4 regions of the Pantoea sp. X-Soil-MYKO-1785 genome follow, and region 1 is predicted to be linked to each of the others. Evidence: predicted binding sites of a transcription regulator. Region 1 holds the regulator's gene; each other region holds the start of a gene.
The links. Region 1 encodes LexA, which represses DNA repair genes until DNA is damaged. Its sites were predicted from a motif close to TNCTGTATGTACATACAGNA; they were not measured.
Positions count from the first base shown of each region.

Region 1 (5,192 bases):
GATCGATCGACTCACGCCATTCCGGCACCCGCTTGTTGAGATAGTTAACCAGCGGCAGCGGTTCGCCAAAGTTAACGTAGCCCTGGCCGAGGTTGCGCAGCTTACGTAAGCCATGCAGCATCTGCATGAAGCCCTCTTTCTCTTTCGCCGCACCGCGTAGCTCTTTGGCGTAGGTACCCACTTCCATCACGTGCTCATAGCCGATGTAAATCGGCACCAGGGTGATTGGGCGATTACCGCCGCGCAGCATTGCCTGCAGGGTCATGGCTAAGGTGCCGGTTTTCGGATCGAGCAGGCGACCGGTGCGTGACCGTCCTCCTTCAACAAAATATTCAACTGAGTAACCGCGGGTGAACAGCTCACCGAGATACTCACGGAACACCGTGGCATACAGTTTGTTGCCTTTGAAGGTACGACGAATAAAGAATGCGCCCAGACGACGGAAAATCGGGCCGGCTGGCCAGAAGTTGAGGTTGATACCGGCGGCAATGTGCGGCGGCACCAGTCCCTGATGATAAAGCACGTAAGAGAGCAGCAGGTAATCCATGTGGCTGCGATGGCAAGGCACATAGACGATTTCATGGCCATCCTGCGCCAGCTGACGGACTTTTTCGCCGCCATTAACGTTGATGCCCTGATAGAGCCGGCTCCAGAGCCAGCCCATGACGCGGTCGGTGACGCGAATCGCCTCATAGGAGAAGTTCGCCGCGATCTCTTCCATCATCTCAACCGCATTTTGCTGCGCTTTTTCATGGGAGATTTTTTTGCTGCGCGCTTCGTCTTCTACCGCTTTTTCAATCGCTTTGGATTGCAGCAGACGATTAAACAGATCCTGACGTGCCGGTAAGCGTGGGCCAACTGCCGCCAGCCGCTGACGGGCGAAATGAATGCGCGCCACCCGGGCCAGTTTCTGGGCGATTGATTGGTCGGTGCCGTGTTCGGTTGCCATACGGCGCAGCGAAACAGTCGGCGAGAAACGGACAAAACTGTCGCGTCCATGCCAGATTACCGCAAAGAATTTCTGCACACCGTTCAGCACCCGCAGGTGCGGCGTATCTTCGCCCTGAACCTCACGGCCTGGCGCCCGGCCAAACATCACCGTCACCGGCAGCATCTGGATATCCAGCTTGGGATTATTGCGGTGCAGGTCCAGGTAATCGTGAAAGATTTTCACCGATTCAACGCTGGGGACAAAATAGGGGAACACACGCGGGCCATCGTGGATAAAAACGTGGCGCGGCAGCAGCGAACCATCAATCTCCAGCGGAGAAAGCGGGTCGGGCAGATGATGCCGCAGGCACTGCGCGCGTAAAGTCAGTAAGTCCGCCTTCGAATCGTAAGGCAAAACGTACATAATGGGCCGGGTCGGGTCCAGACCATGTTCAGAAACGGGATCGGCCGGAATGGCCTTACTCTTTACCAAAAAGGACAATGGTAAATTCAGTAATTTGTAATAAAGTTTACGCCAACCTGACATAGACAACATGAAGCCTCTTGTTAGCAAAGCGCCGCAAGCATACCAGAAAGCGCAGCGAAGATCTGTGGTGGTGCCAATTGCACGCAGCCCAGACATTGACGTCAATCCGATGAAAGGGTTCCACTTACTATGGCAAATAATGCCACCGGTTTTGTAAGAATAGTGAAAGCCGCAGGTTATTCATGGCAGGGCCTGCGCGCCGCCTGGCAACACGAAGCCGCTTTCCGCCAGGAGGCGCTGGCCGCGCTGGCCGCCATTATTGTCGCCTGCTGGCTGGATGTCGATATCGTCTCCCGCATTCTGATGATTGGCGCTGTGGTGCTGGTGGTCATTGTCGAAATCCTCAACAGCGCCATTGAGGCGGTAGTGGATCGTATCGGTCAGGAGCGCCACCCTTTGGCCGGACGGGCCAAGGATATGGGCTCCGCGGCGGTGCTGATCAGCATCTTACTGGCACTGTTTGTCTGGATCGCGCTGCTTTGGTCGCATTTGCGATAAGCCTTCCACAACGCGTCAGATGGCGCGTTTTGCCTGAGAATCGGTTTCCATTTCACCAATACCTGTATATACTCACAGCGACTGTATAAACAACCAGGGGGCGGGATGAAAGCATTAACCAGCAGGCAGCAGCAGGTCTATGACCTGATTCGCGACCATATTACTCAAACGGGCATGCCGCCTACGCGTGCAGAAATTGCCGCGCAGCTGGGTTTCCGCTCGCCGAACGCGGCAGAAGAGCATCTTAAGGCACTGGCACGTAAAGGGGTGATTGAGATTGTTTCTGGCGCCTCACGCGGTATTCGCCTGTTGATGGAAGAAGAAGCGTCTGAAGGTCTGCCGTTGATTGGCCGGGTTGCTGCCGGTGAGCCGATCATGGCGCAGGAGCACATCGAAACCCATTACAAAGTGGATCCGGGCCTGTTCAAACCTTCTGCTGATTTTCTGCTGCGCGTCAGTGGAATGTCGATGAAAGATATCGGGATTATGGATGGCGACCTGCTCGCAGTACATAAAACCCAGGACGTGCGTAATGGCCAGGTTGTGGTGGCCCGCATTGATGATGAAGTAACGGTTAAACGCTGGAAGAAGCAGGGTGCTATTGTGCATCTGCTGCCTGAAAACAGTGATTTTGAGCCAATTATCGTCGATACGCGCGCTCAGTCGCTGACGGTCGAAGGTCTGGCGGTCGGTGTGGTTCGCAACGGCGAATGGCTCTGAGTCTGACATAACCACGCATTCGTAGCGTCTGATGCTATTCTGTCTGCCCTAATTTTGTCGCTGCTGCTCCCCTCTCTGCAGCGGCACCGAGCACGGAACTGCGAATGCGTTTTTTAACGGCTACCGACAAAAACCTCTGGCGGCTGGCGCTGCCGATGATCCTTTCTAACATCACCGTTCCTTTACTGGGAGTGGTCGATACTGCTGTCATTGGTCACCTCGACAGCCCGGTCTATCTTGGCGGGGTTGCGGTCGGTACGACAATCACCAGTTTCCTCTTCATGCTGCTGCTGTTCCTTCGAATGAGTACCACCGGCCTGACGGCGCAGGCTTTTGGTGCCGGCGATAAATTGGCACTGGCACGTGCGCTGACCCAGCCTTTAATCATTGCGCTGCTGGCTGGCGTGCTGTTCGTCTGCCTGCGTTCGCCAATCGCTGCGTTGGCGACCGATCTGATTGGCGGCGATGCCAGCGTTCTGCAACAGGCGACGCTGTTTATTCAGATCCGCTGGCTGAGTGCGCCCGCCACTCTGGCAAATCTGGTGATCCTTGGCTGGCTGCTGGGCGTGCAGTACGCGCGTGCGCCGGTCATCCTGCTGGTGATCGGCAATCTGGTCAATATTGTACTCGATCTGTGGCTGGTGATGGGCCTGCACTGGGGTGTGGCAGGCGCGGCAACCGCGACCGCACTGGCAGAGTATATAACGCTGGCCGTCGGTGCGGTGATGGTCTGGCGGGTATTGAAACTGCGTGGCATCACCCCGGCAATGCTGAAGCAGAGCTGGCGCGGTGACATGAAGCGGCTGCTGCGTCTTAATCGCGACATTATGCTGCGTTCGTTAATGCTGCAGCTCTGTTTTGCCTCGCTGACGGTGCTGGGCGCACGCATCGGTCCGCAGGTGGTGGCGGTGAACGCGGTATTGCTGATGTTTATCACCTTTACCGCCTATGCGCTGGATGGTTTTGCCTACGCGGTTGAAGCCTTCGCCGGTGAGGCGCATGGTGCGAAGGATGGCAGCCGGCTGCTGCGCGTCTGGCACTCTGCCTGCCGACAGGCGCTGGTGGTGGCCTTGCTGTTCTCATTGATTTATGCGTGTTTCGGTTCGCACATCGTGGCGCTGCTGACCTCGATCGAACAGCTGCAACAGGCGGCCGATCGCTATCTGATATGGCAGGTGATCCTGCCGCTGGTGGGGGTCTGGTGTTATCTGCTGGATGGCATGTTCATCGGTGCAACCCGCGGCCGGGAGATGCGTAACAGCATGGTGGTGGCGGCACTCGGTTACTTCCTGACGCTACTTAGCGTCCCGCTGCTGGGCAACCATGGCTTGTGGCTGGCAGTTAGCGTTTTCCTGGCGCTGCGTGGTCTGTCGCTATGGCTGATCTGGCGTAAACACTGGCAGCAGAACAGCTGGTTTAACGCCTGATAGCCGGCCTCTGACGCGCTCAGGCTACAGATTATTCTGTATTGTTTCGGCAAACCTAAAATCTTCTACTATAATTAACCGTAAGCAGCGCAGTGAACCAGCGCTTTATATCGTCATTTTGTTTTCTTTCAAGATAAATGATGTAACCAAAGGATGACATAGAGGTCTGCCATGAATAAAGATCAAGCGAGCGGCAACTGGAAGCAATTCAAAGGCACAGTGAAAGAGAAATGGGGCAAGCTGACCGACGATGATATGCAGGTTATCGAAGGCAAACGCGATCAGCTGGTCGGAAAAATTCAGGAACGTTACGGCTATGCCAAAGAAGATGCAGAGCGCGAAGTAACAGACTGGGAAAGTCAGAACAAAGATTACCGCTGGTAATCACACAGATTTACGGATAAAGCTCCTACCCCCCGGTACGCTCATACCGGCACCCGCACAAGGATGTGCACATTACCCGCGTTTTCCCCGCTTTTTACCTTCACTTTGATGATCGTGCTGACAACTTTCATGATGGGTGCAGGCTTCGACTTCGACACAATTCTCACATAATCCATGTGCTTCAATCACGCTGTGACGCAGAGCAAATTGCGCCTCTCCAGCCAGCGTCGCAATAATCTTCTCTACTCCCTGCGCCTGCTTTTCGGTTACTGCCGCACAGCGATCGCACACCAGCATTACTGATGTGTGTGCCGGTGCCTCGAAATGGTGACACATCACATAGCTGTTATTGGACTCTACCCGGTGGATAAAGCCCTGTTCCAGCAGGAAGTCCAGCGCCCGATAGACCGTAGGTGGCTTGGCCTGAGGTTCGCTAACCCGAAGTTGATCCAGCAGATCATAAGCGCTGATCGATCCTGGCTGCTCAGCCATTAATCGTAACACTTCAGCCCGCTGCGATGTCAGACGCACACCGCGCTGCAGGCACAGTTTTTCCGCCTGGGTCATTATTTGCTGTGACGTCATGTTTGACATGGAAACTCTCCGCTGGATAAGTGATGTTATTTTATCACACAAATTTTTGCGGCGCAGAGGTTGGTTGTTGCCTGATAAAACAGCAAATTCTG
Region 1 is NZ_AP036000.1:289,115-294,306, forward strand. It holds gene plsB (glycerol-3-phosphate 1-O-acyltransferase PlsB) at 1-1,477, opposite strand, end outside; gene AC6I8D_RS01290 (diacylglycerol kinase) at 1,607-1,975, shown strand; gene lexA (transcriptional repressor LexA) at 2,081-2,695, shown strand; gene dinF (MATE family efflux transporter DinF) at 2,800-4,122, shown strand; gene AC6I8D_RS01305 (CsbD family protein) at 4,294-4,506, shown strand; gene zur (zinc uptake transcriptional repressor Zur) at 4,579-5,100, opposite strand.

Region 2 (5,192 bases), 1.5 Mb from region 1:
GTTGCAGCTGTTATAAGCCTGCCGGCCGTGGAACCTCGACGTAGTCGCCATCTATCTGCCGCTGGTAGTAATGCCCCTGCTGCACATAAAAGCGTTTACCGTTGAAGTCCAGCACCCGCATCTCATCGCTGATGCGGCAATCTTCAGGCGGTTCTACCACTACATACTCTTCGCCATGGCGCTGATAATAATTGCCGTTAAGCAGGTAATAGGTCAGTCCGCCGATCAACACCGCTGTTGCGGCTTCAGGTAAAAAACGCACCGGACCGGGCCCGCCCCAGTGTGGACCAGCACCACCATGTGGACCCCATCCGCCAGGATGAGCGAAAGCGATAGCCGGGGTTAACAGGGTTAACGCCAGCAGGGAGGCGATAACTTTTTTCATCGGGCATTCTCCTCATAAGACTGCCTGCAGAATTGGCCTTTTAGCGACTAAAGACAAGCGCTAAAGCGGCGAATTTTCGCCTGTTTACCATGCTTAACGTTTTCTTAACTGCGTCGCCATCAAGCGGGGAAATTATGGAGAGAAAGCGGGAGAAGAGCAGAAAACCTGGCGCGGGTGCGCCAGGTTGATGTGGGATTAACGGTGCGCCAGTTCGGCGTGTTCATCGCTGTCCAGTACGCGCTTATCGGTCAGACCTAACCAGCGGCTGGTGAGGGAACCGGCGGTCATGGAGCCGTTGACGTTCAGGGCGGTACGGCCCATGTCGATCAGCGGTTCGATGGAGATCAGCAGCGCCACCAGAGTGACCGGCAGGCCCATGGCGGGCAGCACAATCAGCGCGGCGAAAGTCGCACCGCCACCAACACCGGCCACGCCAGCCGAGCTCAGCGTGACAATCCCGACCAGCGTGGCGATCCACAGTGGGTCAAACGGATTGATGCCAACGGTTGGCGCAACCATCACTGCCAGCATGGTCGGATAGAGGCCGGCACAGCCGTTCTGGCCGATAGTGGCACCGAACGAGGCTGAGAAGCTGGCAATCGACTCCGGCACGCCAAGGCGACGGGTTTGGGTTTCGACGCTCAGCGGAATACTGGCGGCGCTGGAGCGGCTGGTAAAGGCAAAGGTAATCACCGGCCACACTTTGCGGAAGAAACGCATCGGGTTAATCCCGTTGACCGACAGCAGCAGCGCATGGACGCCAAACATAATGGCCAGACCGAGGTAAGAGGCAACCACGAAGCTTCCCAGTTTGATGATGTCCTGCAGATTCGAACCGGCTACCACTTTGGTCATCAGGGCCAGCACACCGTACGGCGTCAGCTTCATCACTAAACGAACCAGCTTCATCACCCACGACTGCAGCGTGTCGATCGCCACCAGCACGCGCTGACCTTTTACTTCATCATCTTTCAGCAGCTGCAGCGCGGCCACACCAAGGAAGGCAGCAAAGATCACCACGCTGATGATCGAGGTCGGATTGGCACCGGTCAGATCGGCAAACGGGTTTTTCGGAATAAACGACAGCACCAGCTGCGGCACACTCAGGTCAGAGACTTTGCCGACGTAGTTGCTCTGAATGGCGCTCAGACGCGCGGTTTCCTGCACACCCTGCACCAGACCTTCAGCGCTCAGACCAAACAGGCCGGTGACGAACACCCCAACCAGCGCCGAGATAGCGGTGGTAAACAGCAGCACGCCGATGGTCAGTACGCTGATTTTACCCAGCGAAGAGGCGTTATGCAGGCGGGCAACCGCACTCAGAATCGAAACAAACACCAGCGGCATTACCACCATCTGCAGCAGCTGCACGTAGCCATTGCCAACGATGTTAAACCAGCTGATGGAGGTTTTAACCACCGCGCTGTTTTCACCGTAAATCAGCTGCAGCACCAGGCCGAACAGTACGCCGATCACCAGACCGGTCAGCACTTTCTTCGACAGGCTCCAGTTGTTGCGGCTGAAACGAGAGAGCAGCACCAGCAGCACCACAAAGGCGACGAGGTTTAGCGTAAGAGGAAGGTCCATACTGAAACTCCAGAGTAATGCGGTTTTCCGCGTCGGGAAAACCGCATAATGTTAATCACGAATTAAGACTGCGGGAATGGTAGCAGCAGGAGAGGGTGCAGGCCTTATATCCAAATGGCATGCTTTATAACTTAATCGCTTAATTTGTTGATTTAATGCGCAGTCTGGCTGGAAATTAGCCGTCCGACACCATTTTGTAGCGTATCAAACAGCTGAGCGGGCCAGCCGTTTGCACCAAACGAAGGCATGCCCACCGGGAACCACAGCGCATAACCGACCAGTCCGAGGCATAACGCCCGCTCAAGCTGGTTACCTTTCTGACTTTTCAGAATAGGGAGACGAAAGCGCCAGCGGCAGGGCCATAACAGAGGTACGCCTGCCGGTGTCAGCATGTCAGCAACAATATGGCTGAGATAACCCAGCGTTAGTCCCTGCAGTACATCAGGCGGAATCGGCGATTCCGCCGGCAGGTTAAGCTGAAACAGCCACAGCCCGGCGGCCACCGCCAGTAAACTGTGGGTAAAACCGCGGTGGCCAAACGCCCGTGCAATCGGATGGGAGAGCCAGCGTAGCCGCTGCCCGAGCAGCGATTTTGGATGATCGATATCGGGCAACAGGCAGGTCAGCAGTGCCGACGGAACAAGATGCCACCAGTCTGCCTGCGCCAGCACCGGTGTAAGTTCAGCACGTTTAGCGAAAATGGCACTCGCAATGGCAAAAATGATATGGCCCTCGGCCGTCATGATGGAACCTGGCTGCAAATAAAACTGTCGATGCATCCAGTATAGGGATTTATCCAGTGAATGAGAACATGTGACGCTGTAACGAAGCGTGAATTTAACTAAAAAAAGCGGACAATCCTTGCGGCCTGTCCGCCCGATAAATTAGCGCGCCAGCCAGCCGCCATCCACCGCCAGCGTAAAGCCGTTAACGTAATCAGAGGCCGCTGAGGCCAGGAACACCACCGGTCCCATCATATCGTCGGGTGCGCCCCAGCGACCGGCCGGGATACGCCCGAGGATCTCTTCACTGCGCGCTTCATCACTGCGTAACTGTTGGGTGTTATTGGTGGCCATGTAACCGGGGGCGATCGCATTAACATTAATGTTGTGCTTCGCCCATTCGTTCGCCATCAGTCGGGTCAGCCCCATCACCGCGCTTTTTGATGCGGTGTAAGAGGGCACGCGGATCCCACCCTGAAACGACAGCATTGAGGCAATATTAATAATTTTTCCGCCGTTACCCTGAGCGATAAACTGCCGGGCAACCTGCTGTGACAGAAAGAACAGGCTCTTGCTGTTGAGATTCATCACATCATCCCAGTCCTGCTCGCTGAAGTTCAGTGCATCTTCGCGGCGGATAATCCCGGCGTTATTCACCAGAATGTCGATTTTACCGGCTGCGGCCAGCGCCTGCTCTACTACCGAGCCGACCACCTCCGTTTTTATCAGGTCAGCCTTTATCGGCCAGAAACGGCGGCCCAGTGCTTCCACTTTGCTTTGGGTCTCGTCCGGTCCTTCGCGGTTGACGCCGATGATGTCGCATCCCGCCTGCGCCAGGCCCAGCGCCATACCCTGTCCTAAACCGGTATTGCAGCCGGTCACCAGCGCCACTTTCCCTTCCAGGCTAAACGCATTCAGTATCATGATATTTCTCCTCTGCTCAGCGTAGTTCGCTGATTTTGACGTGGTCCATGTCATCAAAGACCTGATTTTCGCCCACCATGCCCCAGATGAAGGTGTAGCGCTGCGTGCCGACGCCGGCGTGAATCGACCAGCTGGGTGAAATCACCGCCTGTTCGTTATGCACCAGCAGGTGACGGGTTTGCTGCGGCTCGCCCATCATGTGGAACACCGCGCTCTCCTCGCTCATGTCGAAATAGAAATAGACCTCCATGCGGCGTTCATGGGTGTGGCACGGCATGGTGTTCCACAGGCTGCCTTCCTCCAGTTTGGTTAAGCCCATGGTGAGCTGACAGGTCGGCAGCACATCCGGCACGATGAACTTATTGATGGTGCGGCGGTTGGAGGTGGCAGGATCGCCGAGCGTGGCGGTGGCGGCCTCCTGTAAGGTGATTTTTTTATCCGGGAAGGTGGCATGCGCAGGGGCGCTGTTGTAGTAGAACTTCGCCGGCTGGGCCGGATTCAGGCTGCGGAACAGCAGATTTCGCGCGCCCTTACCGACATAGAGCGCCTCTTCATGGCCGATTTCCCAGCTTTTACCGTCCACTTCTACCAGTCCGGGGCCACCGATATTGATCATACCCAGCTCGCGGCGCTCAAGAAAATAGCTGACGCCTAACTGTTTACCCATTTCATCGCCAATCGTTACCGGGTTATTCACCGGCATCACGCCACCAATAATAATGCGGTCGATATGGCTGTAGGTCAGGGTGTAGTTATCGGCAGTAAAAATCGTTTCAATCAGAAACTCGCGGCGCAGCGCGTCAGTGTCCAGCTGTCTGGCGTGATCACTGTGAATGCTTTGACGAACGTCCATCTCAGGCCTCTCTGCAGATCAGGTTAAGCATGCCCCGGAACAGGGACTGTCTGGGCATCTTAGGCAGAGCGGGATATGAATTCAATAAAAATGAAACGTTGTTTTAATTATTTGCGGAGTAGATCAACAGTACGGCGAAACGGGTAAAAAAAGCCCGCCTGCTGGCGGGCTTGCACTTAGCCATGTAAATCGGCCAGCGTCAGTCGGGTCAGGTCATCCAGCCGGACATCCGCCAGTGCCCAGCGCGGATCGTTGCGGTGCGCCGCAGCGGGCACCACAATCGAACGCATCCGCGCCGCTTTGGTGGCGATCATGCCGTTGAAAGAATCTTCCAGCGTGACGCAGTTAAGCGGATCGATCGCCAGGCTGGCGGCCGCATTGAGATACACCTGCGGATGGGGCTTGCTGTAAGGCAGCGCTTCCGCCGAGGCGAGCACGTCGAAATAGTGCCGCAGGTTGAAGATCTCCAGTACCCGTTCCAGCATCGCCAGCGGTGAGGCAGAGGCGAGGCCGATTTTCAGGTTGTGCTGCCGGCACAGCTGCAGTGCGGTCTCAACCCCGGGCAGCAGGGGACGCGTCTCGTCAATCAGCGCCATCGCCCGGGCAATGATGCGTTGCGTGACCTCCTGCTGACTGGGACCGTTCCACGGCAGCGTTTCGTACCACATACGAACAGTCTGATCGATGCGTAAGCCGAGTGTGTCGGGCAACTCGTTGCGGC
Region 2 is NZ_AP036000.1:1,750,035-1,755,226, forward strand. It holds gene AC6I8D_RS08115 (DUF6515 family protein) at 11-385, opposite strand; gene AC6I8D_RS08120 (L-cystine transporter) at 581-1,972, opposite strand; gene AC6I8D_RS08125 (metal-dependent hydrolase) at 2,125-2,715, opposite strand; gene kduD (2-dehydro-3-deoxy-D-gluconate 5-dehydrogenase KduD) at 2,857-3,618, opposite strand; gene kduI (5-dehydro-4-deoxy-D-glucuronate isomerase) at 3,635-4,471, opposite strand; gene hxpB (hexitol phosphatase HxpB) at 4,648-5,192, opposite strand, start outside.
Region 2: a site for LexA is predicted at 2,738-2,757, ahead of AC6I8D_RS08125 (metal-dependent hydrolase). Genes of this name have one in related genera too.

Region 3 (5,192 bases), 1.2 Mb from region 1:
TTCTTCATCAGCAATTCGGGAGAAAACGGATTGGTATTGTGCGCTATCCGGCTGTAAGGTTTGCCACGTAAGTTGGGTGCTGGTCAAAATAATCGCATTTGTCTGATTTAAGAAAAGCGAGATTATACAGGATTCACCCTTGTTAAGCACTGCAGACTTCCTGTTGAAGATGTGACGTTGACAGCATGTTTTTCGTTGCTGCATCCGGGAAAAAAGCTGTTATTCTTAGCTCGTTACGTGATCACGATGAGATTCCGATGAAATACCAGCAACTCGAAAATCTTGAAAGTGGATGGAAATGGAAATACCTGGTGAAAAAACATCGGGAAGGTGAACTGATCACGCGTCACCTTGAATTAAGTGCGGCGCAGGCGGCAGTCGATAAGCTGCTGGCGATGGAAAATAATCCGGTTACGGTCAACGAATGGATTGCTGAGCATATTCATGCCGACCTGGATAATCGGCTTAAGCAGACCATTCGTGCGCGGCGCAAACGTCACTTCAATGCTGAGCATCAGCATACGCGGAAGAAGTCGATTGACCTTGAGTATCTGGTCTGGCAACGGCTGGCAGGACTGGCGCAACGGCGTAACAGTACCTTGTCTGAGACGGTAGTGCAGTTGATTGAAGATGCCGAACGCAAAGAGAAGTATGCCAATCAGATGTCGAGTCTCAGAGAAGATCTGCAGGCGATTCTCGGTAAGTCTGGCACAGAAAAAGAGTAACTACACCCGTATAGTCTGGCAACTTTGCCGACAGACTGGCATAAAAAAACCCCGCCTTAGCGGGGTTTTTTATTACGTGTAAACTTAAGCCTGTGGCTGAGTTACAACGTCTTTGATGCCTTTAACGTCGATTTCTACACGACGGTCCGGCGCCAGGCAGTCGATCAGGGCATTGCGGCCTTTCACGCTGTCACAGGTGTTGCCGGTAACTGGGTTAGATTCACCCATGCCACGTGCAGAGATCTTGTTAGAAGGGATACCTTTAGATACCAGGTAATCTACTACTGACTGAGCACGTTTCTCAGACAGTTTCTGGTTGTACTGCTCTGAACCGATGCGATCGGTGAAGCCCAGTACGACAACGGAACCATCTTTAGGATCCATTGAGCTCAGCTGGCTGTACAGCTGATCCAGAGCCTGCTGACCTTCTGGCTTCAGGGTAGCTTTGTTGAAGGTGAACAGAACGTCAGACTTCAGAGTGAAACGCTTGGTTTCAACAACTGGTGCTGGCGCTGGAGCCGGAGCTGGTGCTGGAGCAGCTTCATCCTGACCGAAGCGGTATGAAACGCCTACGCTCAGCATGCCGTTGTCTGGACGGGTACCAACGGTCTGTGCATCACCAATGTTGTTAACCCACTGGTAATCCAGACGGGTAGCCCAGTTTTTGGTCAGCGCATACTCAACACCAACTGCTGCCAGTGGAGAAACACCGGTGTCGTGGTCGCTGATGCGGCCATTAGTTGGGTTAGTCTGCGTTGAGTCTGCACGCCATACCATGCCGCCCAGACGAGTATACACGTCCAGATCGTCATAAATTGGGTAGCTCAGTTTAGCAGCCAGCTGAATGCCTTGTGCTTTGAACGCGCCGTTAGTCACGTTGCCTTTATTAGGCATGCGACCCAGCCAGTCATAGCCCAGCTCGAAGCCCAGGTATGGATTTGCCTGGTAACCAACGAATGCACCTGCACCCAGCTGGCTTTCGTGAGTTGGACCGTCATTGTTTTGGTAACCGTTACCGTAGTAACCAGTGTCGTGGTACTGAGACCAGCCCAGTTTAGCACCGGTGTACCAGGTGTCATCTTTCGGAGCGGCCTGCGCTACGGTAGCGAAGCCAGCCAGTGCCACTGCGATTGCGATAGCTGTCTTTTTCATTTTGCGCCTCGTTATCATCCAAATAGGCAATGAGCAAAAAGGTTGCTCTTGGTTTAATCCTTCGCCGGGTCAAAACGCTCGCTTATGACTCTACCGCAAAAAAACGGAGGTTATTGAGCACCCTGGCGAGATAAAGTCTACAACGAGATTGGAAACTTACAAGTATGATGTGAGGCGCTTCTGTAAAAAAACAGAGATTTATACACAAATTCTAACAATTAGCCTGGTATTATTGTCGCGGCTCAACGCCCAAAAAACCTGCTAAACCATTGTCAACGCTCGAACTAACAGAATCAGTGGTTTAGCGACGACAGATAAGAAATATAGCTTGAGAAACTTCCGATTTTTACTTAATGAAACAAATCCGACTGAATTTTTAGCGCATTTTGTGGTCCGAGAGGCGCTTCGGGTGTTCCACTCGAACGCAAAATCAATCCCAGGGCATCACCTTCGGCTGCTGCATTTTCCAGTTGACGTCGTTCATCTTCATCCAGCTCGTAGGGAATCCATGCCAGAACGACACTGTAATTTCCGGTACGCAGCGCTTTAATCATCGCTTCAACTGCGTTCAGACGCTCAGAATCGGCAATATGCATGCTCTTGTCCAGCGGCAAGCCGGACTGCTGTAGCCAGGCGCGATTCAGCTTATGCGCAGGGGTTAACCACAGTTGCCAGCGCGACTGCTGACTCAGCTGCTGCAACAGCGGTAACAGTAACATCTGCATCATTCCGGGCTGCTCACTATAGCGTAACTCAGTAATCCAGCCGTGTTGAGAAGCGGATACGGAAGAGGACGCATAATGATGAGCATAGCGTGTATTGTTCGGATGTTGTGTTCGCATAAGTTAATCACTCAGCAGTGGACTGTATGAATATACAGTACTGGCGTTGCGCATAAAGATCAACCCAAATTTCTGATAACGGCTCGCAAAAACGTCACAAGGTTAGCGGAACCGCTATTAATTGATTGAACCGATCAGGCCTTTTTCCTATCTTCTAATTGTCTGAAACAAAAGATAATTTCAGGCATTTCTCTTACATGGAGGTGGTGTGATGAAAAAGTTAAATCCGATCATTGAACGTTCCAGAGCGCAGCTAGCCCCGCTGGGTACGATTGAGTCGCGAACCCAGTTTGGTGGTTATGCACTGGCTGTCGAGCGCGTGGTTTTTGCTTTAGTTAATAATGACGCACTCTATCTGCGCGCCAGTGAGCCGTTACGTGAATACATCGCGCAGCGTCCGCTGGAGCCGTTAATTTTTCGTAAGCGTGGCGTGCTGGTCAGCCTCAACTATTACCGGGTGGACGATGCCTTATGGCATACGCCAGCACATCTGTTGACGCTATCAGCCGCATCACTGGAGACCGCAAGGGAAGAGCAGCAGCATAAGCAGTTATCCCTCCGCTTAAAAGATCTGCCTAATCTCAGCCTGCGTATGGAGATGATGTTGCATGAAGCGGGTATTCTGAACGTTCAGCATCTTCATGAGATTGGGGCTAAGCAGTGCTGGCTGAAGCTTAAGGTGGTGAACCAGAATATCGGATTACAAACGCTGCTGGCGCTGGAGGGAGCAATATCGGGTCATCATTATGCAGCCCTGCCGCAGGCGGTCAGGGCGGAACTTAACGCCTGGTTTCAGCGTACCGTGCTGATGACGCTGAACCCGAAAGGCGGGGTAAACTAGTCTGCGTTAAGCGTGCGGCGCAGGCGAGCGACCTCAGGCATCAGCGCCACCAGCAAGCCAAGTTGCTGCAATACCAGTGGCGCGCGCGTATCCGCATCGGTGGCCAGCTGGCTGATGCGCTGAGCCAGTTGATGACGCATCGTCTCAGCCTGTTGATCGCTGACGACATCCGTTTGCAGCACATCCTCAACATAACAGACCGTATCATCCAGCAGTTTGAGCAGTTCCGGTTCGCTAATTTTATCGCGATGCGCACCCAGTGCAGAGATGTAGCTCAGGAAAGAGTGATTTGAGCACAGCAGCTGAAAAGCGGATTCACGCATCGCCTGGCTGGTACGGCTTTCACTGCTCATATTGGAAACCACCGACGCCAGTTCGGCATCGGCATTATGCGCATCCCGTCGGGCAATACGATAAGCCAGCCGGTTATCTTTGCCCTGATGGTATTGCTCCATAATCGCATCAAGATAGCGACAGTTGGCCTGCAAGGTGCGTTCTGCCACCGCCGGTAACTGACGGAAGCGCCAGTCAGGCCAGATAAAGGCGACGGCCAGCCAGGCCAGACCACAGCCCAGCAGCGTGTCGACCACCCGCGGTAAAGCCACCTCAAACCCTTCGCCGAGCAGGTTGAAACAGAGCAGCACCAGCAGCGTGATAAACAGCGTCGCCTGCGCGTACTGCACCTGCCGGAAGGCGAAAAACAGCACCCCGCTGATCACGATCAGAATCAGTTGTCCTTCGACCGAGGGCACCAGCCAGAGCACCGGCAAGCCAATAGCGATCCCCGCCAGCGTCCCGCCAATGCGTAGCGCCAGCCGCCGCTGTGTCGCATTGTAATTGGGCTGGCAGACAAACAGACTGGTCAGCAGTATCCAGTAGCCTCGCTCCAGTCCGGTAATCTGAATGAAGCCGTAACCGATACACAGCACCACCGACATCCGCACCGCATGACGGAACAGCGCCGAGGCGGGAGTCAGGTGACGACTGAAGCGCAGCCGGATATCGCTCCAGCCGCTCAGGCCTTCGCGTGATAGCAGATTGTCGCTGTGCTGCGGATCGTCGCCTGCCAGCGTCTGCTCCGATTCGATAGAGGCCAGCTGGGCGTCAATCGCCTGCAGGTTGCGCAGCAGCCAGTAAAGCGCACGGGTATGGGTGGCCTCTGGCTCACGCTGCTCAAGGCGTTCTATGGCTTTTTGCAGCCGTTCAAATGCCCGCTCAAACCGGCTGTCGTGCACCCAGCGTTCACGCATTAAAATAGAGTGCGCCAGCTGCCGACAGGCCTGGGCCTGCATATTGAGTAAGCGCTGGAAGCGGAACAGGATCTCGTTATAGCGCCAGTCACCACGCAGCAGGTGATATTGCAGATGAGAAGAGCTGGCACGTTCATGGATATCCTGCGCCACAAAGTAGTAGTGCAGACTGCGCCGGGTACCACGTGAACCGCGATCGCCACGCAACCGGCTCTGCAGAGTGGTCTTGGTCAGATTGAGCTGGGCAACGAGCTGGCTGTTGACCATCGCGGCATCAATAAAGGTCGCATCATCCTGTTCGCCAGCATCCGGATCGAACAGATTGGCTTTGGCATCCAGATAACGCGCCAGCTGGGAAAAACTGCCCGCCAGTTGTTCCTGA
Region 3 is NZ_AP036000.1:1,462,916-1,468,107, forward strand. It holds gene AC6I8D_RS06740 (AAA family ATPase) at 1-204, opposite strand, end outside; gene matP (macrodomain Ter protein MatP) at 258-725, shown strand; gene ompA (porin OmpA) at 810-1,877, opposite strand; gene sulA (SOS-induced cell division inhibitor SulA) at 2,228-2,719, opposite strand; gene AC6I8D_RS06760 (TfoX/Sxy family DNA transformation protein) at 2,931-3,560, shown strand; gene yccS (YccS family putative transporter) at 3,557-5,192, opposite strand, start outside.
Region 3: a site for LexA is predicted at 2,740-2,759, ahead of sulA (SOS-induced cell division inhibitor SulA). Genes of this name have one in related genera too.

Region 4 (5,192 bases), 2.2 Mb from region 1:
CACCGGCTTCCGGCTTGATGCGGTTAAACACATTCCGGCCTGGTTCTATAAAGACTGGATCGATCACATACAGGAAGTGGCTGAAGAGCCGATGTTTATCGTCGCTGAATACTGGTCGTTCGAAACCGATAAACTGCAGGAGTATGTGCATCAGGTGGAAGGCAAAACCATGCTGTTTGATGCCCCACTGCACATGAACTTCCATCAGGCCTCCACCGCCGGCAGCGCTTACGACCTGAGCCAGATCTTTGCTAACTCGCTGGTGGTCGCCGACCCCTGGCATGCGGTAACGATCGTCGCCAACCACGATACGCAACCGCTGCAGTCGCTGGAAGCGCCGGTAGAAGCCTGGTTTAAACCGCTGGCCTACGCGCTGATTCTGCTGCGTGAACAGGGAGTGCCGACCATTTTCTATCCCGATCTGTTCGGTGCCAGTTATGAAGATACCGGCGGCGACGGCGAGAAACATAAGATTGAGATGCCGGTGATCCCGGAGCTGGAAGGATTGATCCGCGCGCGTCAGCAGTATGGCTGGGGCGCACAGACCGACTATTTCGACCATCCCAACTGCGTCGCCTTTAGCCGTAGCGGCACCGAAACCCAGCCGGGCTGTGTGGTGATTATGTCGAATGGCGATGCGGGTGAGAAAAGCGTGGCGATGGGCGAAGGCTATGCCGGTAAGGTGTGGCGCGATTATCTGGCGAACCGCGAAGAGACCATTACCGCCGATGATCAGGGTAATGCGGTGTTTGTCTGTAACGCCGGCAGCGTCAGCGTCTGGGTGGTCGCAGACTAAGACTTAAAACAGAGGATCTGGCAGGGCTGACGCCCTGCCAGCGTCATTTATTGCGCTAATGCCGCCGCATTGTTTTCAGTGATGCGGGTGTGCAACAGCTGAGGCTCAATATTCTGAATCACACTGGCCTTGGGTTGCTTCGCCACTTCATCCAGCGCCTGCTGGCACTCCACGGTTGGACGTGCCACTTTACGCAGCGTCAGCCCGTCATAATTCAGTTCACCGTTATCAACCACCAGCGGCATCACCCGAACCTGACGCGTGACGTTGACATAATCGCCGCTCAGCAAGGTCAGTTTGCCCGGCTTGGCGATAACCCGCTGCCATTGACGGCAATCCAGTGTGCTGCCATCCGCGTTGATAATCAGGCTGCCTGTCGCCTGATCGCTAATCAGGCCACGCTGCGGGCCGACCGTTTGCCAGTTACCCTGCAGATTAGCCGGTGCCGGGGTTTGAACCGCACTGTCATAGTCGTTGATTTGTGCACATCCGCTCAGCGCCAGCGCGGCCATCAGCATCCACTTTTTCATGTTTAATCCCTAAGATCGCATCAATGGCGGCTACGTTATAATTTTTCCCCTGAGGTGCGCAAGGTATCTGGCTGATCCAACCGCGCCGGGCGCGGTTTTTTTAGCGCTGCCGCGCAACTCACGCAATCTCAGCCGATGATAAGCGACATTTATCCGCTAACGCGCCTGTCTGCTTGCGCGCGTCCTGACAAGTCAGGCGCAACCCGCTACACTGGCGCGCTGCAACAGACATTCAGGAACCTGGCTATGAAAACTCCGGAAGCGTATTACGCGCAGGCGCGCGAAATGTTCTTTACCGCCCACCCCGATTTCCAGGCGGCGCTTGATGAGCTGACCGAAAGCGATGCCCGCGCTGCCAATCTTTCCCTGCGCCAGCTGCGTGAATGGCACGCTGAACGCATCTATGCGGCCTTTTTACGTCAGAAGAATCTGGATGGGATGATCTTTTCGATTCAGCTGGCTGAGCCCGACAAAGCCGTGGCGGCCGAGGCAATCGAGAGCTATCTCAAAGCACATGCTGAATCGCTGGGGATGAGCTGGGAAGAGTTTTGCATTAAAAACGAACTCTGACCGGCTGGAACCGTAAGGTGTATTTTTCATACACCTCCAACCAGTGGTTTTACCACCAATAAAGTTGTACAAGGACGAGGAAAGTGTATAACTTCATTCTACGACTTCGGTCGTGATTGTCCTTGAACGAATAGTGCTTTTGCACTGCCTCTGGAGGTGTTGCTGGATTTCCACCTCCAGAGGCGATTTTTTTTCCCGTCGCTACTCTTCTTCTGCCATCTTTCCTTTAACTTCCACATACTGCGCCACCGCCAGCAGACGATTAATGTGCGTCAGCAGCAGGTCAACGTCGGACTGCAAAAACTCGGTCGATGAACGTGAAGCGGTGACAATCGCATCCTGTACCGTCTCGGTAATGGTCAGCGTATTGTCCTGTTTGGCCTGCACCAGCAACGCAGCAACCAGCAGCGATTGCGCTTCAAGCTGCGCGGTCAGCTCTTTCGCGTCGACGTCCATTTTTGCCAGTTTTAGCAGAATATCAATGACCAGTTGTCGCATCGCACTTCTCCTGATGTATGGAGTGCCATTATGTCGCGATGATGCCGAAATAAGCCAGAGCAGGATGCAGTCCGGCGTGACATAAAAAAATTAGCCAGAATCGGGCGCACCGCCTTGCCACTGTTTTTATTTACAGTATTATATCCCTGCGATTTTGCCCTGAATGGATTGCCATCATGTTTGTTGAGTTAATTTATGACAAGCGAAACGTAGCCGGTTTGCCGGGTGCTCGCGAGATGATTCTCGAAGAGCTGGAAAAACGGGTGCATCGGGTGTTCCCTGACATTGAAGTTAAGGTCAAGCCGATGGAACGTAACGCGATTGATACTGATTTGAGTAAGAACGATAAAGCGACGATTGCGCGGATAGTTGAAGAGATGTTCGACGAAGCGGAAATGTGGCTGGTGGCCGATTAATCCCTTAACGGCCACCGCATCAGTTAGCGGGAGGTCAATTAACTCTCCTGCTCACTGTGATTAATTTCGATCTCGATGTCCTGAATAGCGGCATCCAGATCTTCCAGCATCTTACCCTGCTTGTTGAGTAGCGCATCGATACGATCGGCGTTGACCTTATCTTTGTATTCACCCGCATCGAAGGCTAACCAATGCGTTGAAAGGGTCTCGGTGTTGGTTTGCGCGTAGTGTCGCATCTCTTTTAGCTGAGAGGTCACGTCACGCAGATAATCGTTTTTGGTCTTGGTTTCTGTTGAATCGCTCATGCTAAATGTCCTTCTGGTCAGTTATCCAAAGTGATTTGGCGTAGCGGTTCATCAACCGGCCAACCTGCGGGCGCCTTTCCTGCGAAAACCTCGAAAGAAAATGTCGCCCGGAGATTTAAATCTAGTCGATAATAGCGAAGCCGCACTAAGAATAATCGGAAGTTACGGTTTACGTCCGGAATGCGTCGCAGGCCCCTCACTTTCAATCACCACTTCCTTCACCTTATCGACCGTTTTGATCGCGGTGCGGTCCGGTAACGCATCAAGCTTATGCTGTAAAGCACTCACCTGATCGGTCAGCAAATCGACCCGGGCATCACGCTTAGCGGCGACATTGCGGTAATCCTTGCGGATCTCCTCCACCCGCTTGTTGGCGGCATTATTCACGTAGAGAAAAAGAATCGTCATCAGCACGCAGATCATTGAGCAGCCCAGCATCACGCTGCCGAGAATAACCTTGCGCTTGTGTAGCATGGGTGTCACCGGACTATTTATCGTTACCATCGCTGCGATCCTCCAGAGTTGAGATAAGGCGATCGACTTCATTACGGAACTTATCGCTATGATCGGTCTCGGTCATGGCCAGCAAAATGCCTAACGCATTTTTGATCAGCCGAAGGTCGGTTTCGAGCATTGAGATACGCCGCAAATTTTTATCGTGTCGCTCGCGTAGTTCATCATTTTCCTCACGTATCAACAGGTTGCTCTCCTTTAACAACACCACCTGCTCTTTGTAACTGGTTATAATTTCGCCGCCGGCCCGATTACTGGTCACGATTGACGCAATGCCCGCCAATAACGGCTTCCAGAACAGTGCCGCCGCGCCCCCACCCAAAACCAACGCACCCATACTGGTAATTAAACTACTTTCCATGCCGCACCCCTCTACCCGGTAAGGTCACTGGAACACCACGGCGTGCTACAACAGGCACGTCCCCTGCCTGAAATTTAAGATTGCTTAAATACCAGGGTTAAGTATACTTAAGCCACTCTTAACCTGAATGTCAAGCAGATGAAAAACGAAACGCTGGGCGACCGCATTCGCCATCGAAGGAAAAACCTGGGATTAACGCAGAAGCAGTTGGCGGAACAGGTAAAAGTGTCCCATGTGGCAATCTCGCAATGGGAGAAAGATGAGACCTTACCGCGCGGTGAGAATTTGCTGCGGCTATCAGAATCGCTGGGCTGCGCACCGGCCTATCTGATTGATGGCGATGGACCTGTTTTCAGCGAAAGCGGATTTGCCGGACTGCATCAGATTCCGTTGCTGAACCAGCACGACGTGGTGTCGTGGCTAAAAGATGCCAGCACGGTGAAATGCGATTTTCTGATGCATAACGATATGGCACTTTCTCAGCGCAGTTTTGCTGTGCGGGTCGGGGAGCTGGCAATGGCACCTGCCATTGTGCGTGACGATGTGGTGATCGTTGATCCGGCGGTGTCACCTTTGCCCGGTGACAGCGTACTGGCGCTGCAGCAGAACGTTGCGCTGCTGCGCACTTACCGGCAGCGCGCGCCTCAAGGCAATATTATGCAGTTTGAGCTGGCACCGGTTAACGTCGATTTTCCCCTGCTGCATTCCGGTCGCGATGGCATCAGGCTGGCCGGCACGCTGGTTGAACTTCGCCGTTACCGTCAGCGCTGAATAAAAAAACCCGCTGCGAGGCGGGTCAATCCATTCAAATCAGGCTCTTAACTTCACCAATCACTACAGCAAATAACTACGGCAAATAACTACGGCGAATAACTACGGCGAAAGTCAGGCAACTTACAATGCGTCAGTCAGCTTATCCACTACCACGTTGCCGTGCAGATCGGTCTGTGTGATGCGATAGCCGACACACCATGAGCGGCGGTTGCTCAGTTTGTCGAACAGGGTCACGCCGCCTTTTTTAACCCCGTGCGGGTTAACGATGGTCCACTCGGTCACGTCTTCCTGTCCGCGATTTTTCAGGCTCACAGTGCCGTTTTTAATCAGTCGATCTTCAGCTTCAATCTTTAAATAGTCTCGTAACATAATTTCTATCTCCTGGTAACGCAGGTCACTATATGCCTTTTATTAATCCGTTCAATCGAA
Region 4 is NZ_AP036000.1:2,514,977-2,520,168, forward strand. It holds gene amyA (alpha-amylase) at 1-796, shown strand, start outside; gene yedD (lipoprotein YedD) at 844-1,326, opposite strand; gene AC6I8D_RS12100 (DUF6388 family protein) at 1,573-1,896, shown strand; gene iraP (anti-adapter protein IraP) at 2,098-2,394, opposite strand; gene AC6I8D_RS12110 (DinI-like family protein) at 2,571-2,810, shown strand; gene AC6I8D_RS12115 (hypothetical protein) at 2,849-3,115, opposite strand; gene AC6I8D_RS12120 (hypothetical protein) at 3,278-3,619, opposite strand; gene AC6I8D_RS12125 (hypothetical protein) at 3,603-3,989, opposite strand; gene AC6I8D_RS12130 (helix-turn-helix domain-containing protein) at 4,128-4,760, shown strand; gene AC6I8D_RS12135 (hypothetical protein) at 4,884-5,132, opposite strand.
Region 4: a site for LexA is predicted at 2,513-2,532, ahead of AC6I8D_RS12110 (DinI-like family protein). Genes of this name have one in related genera too.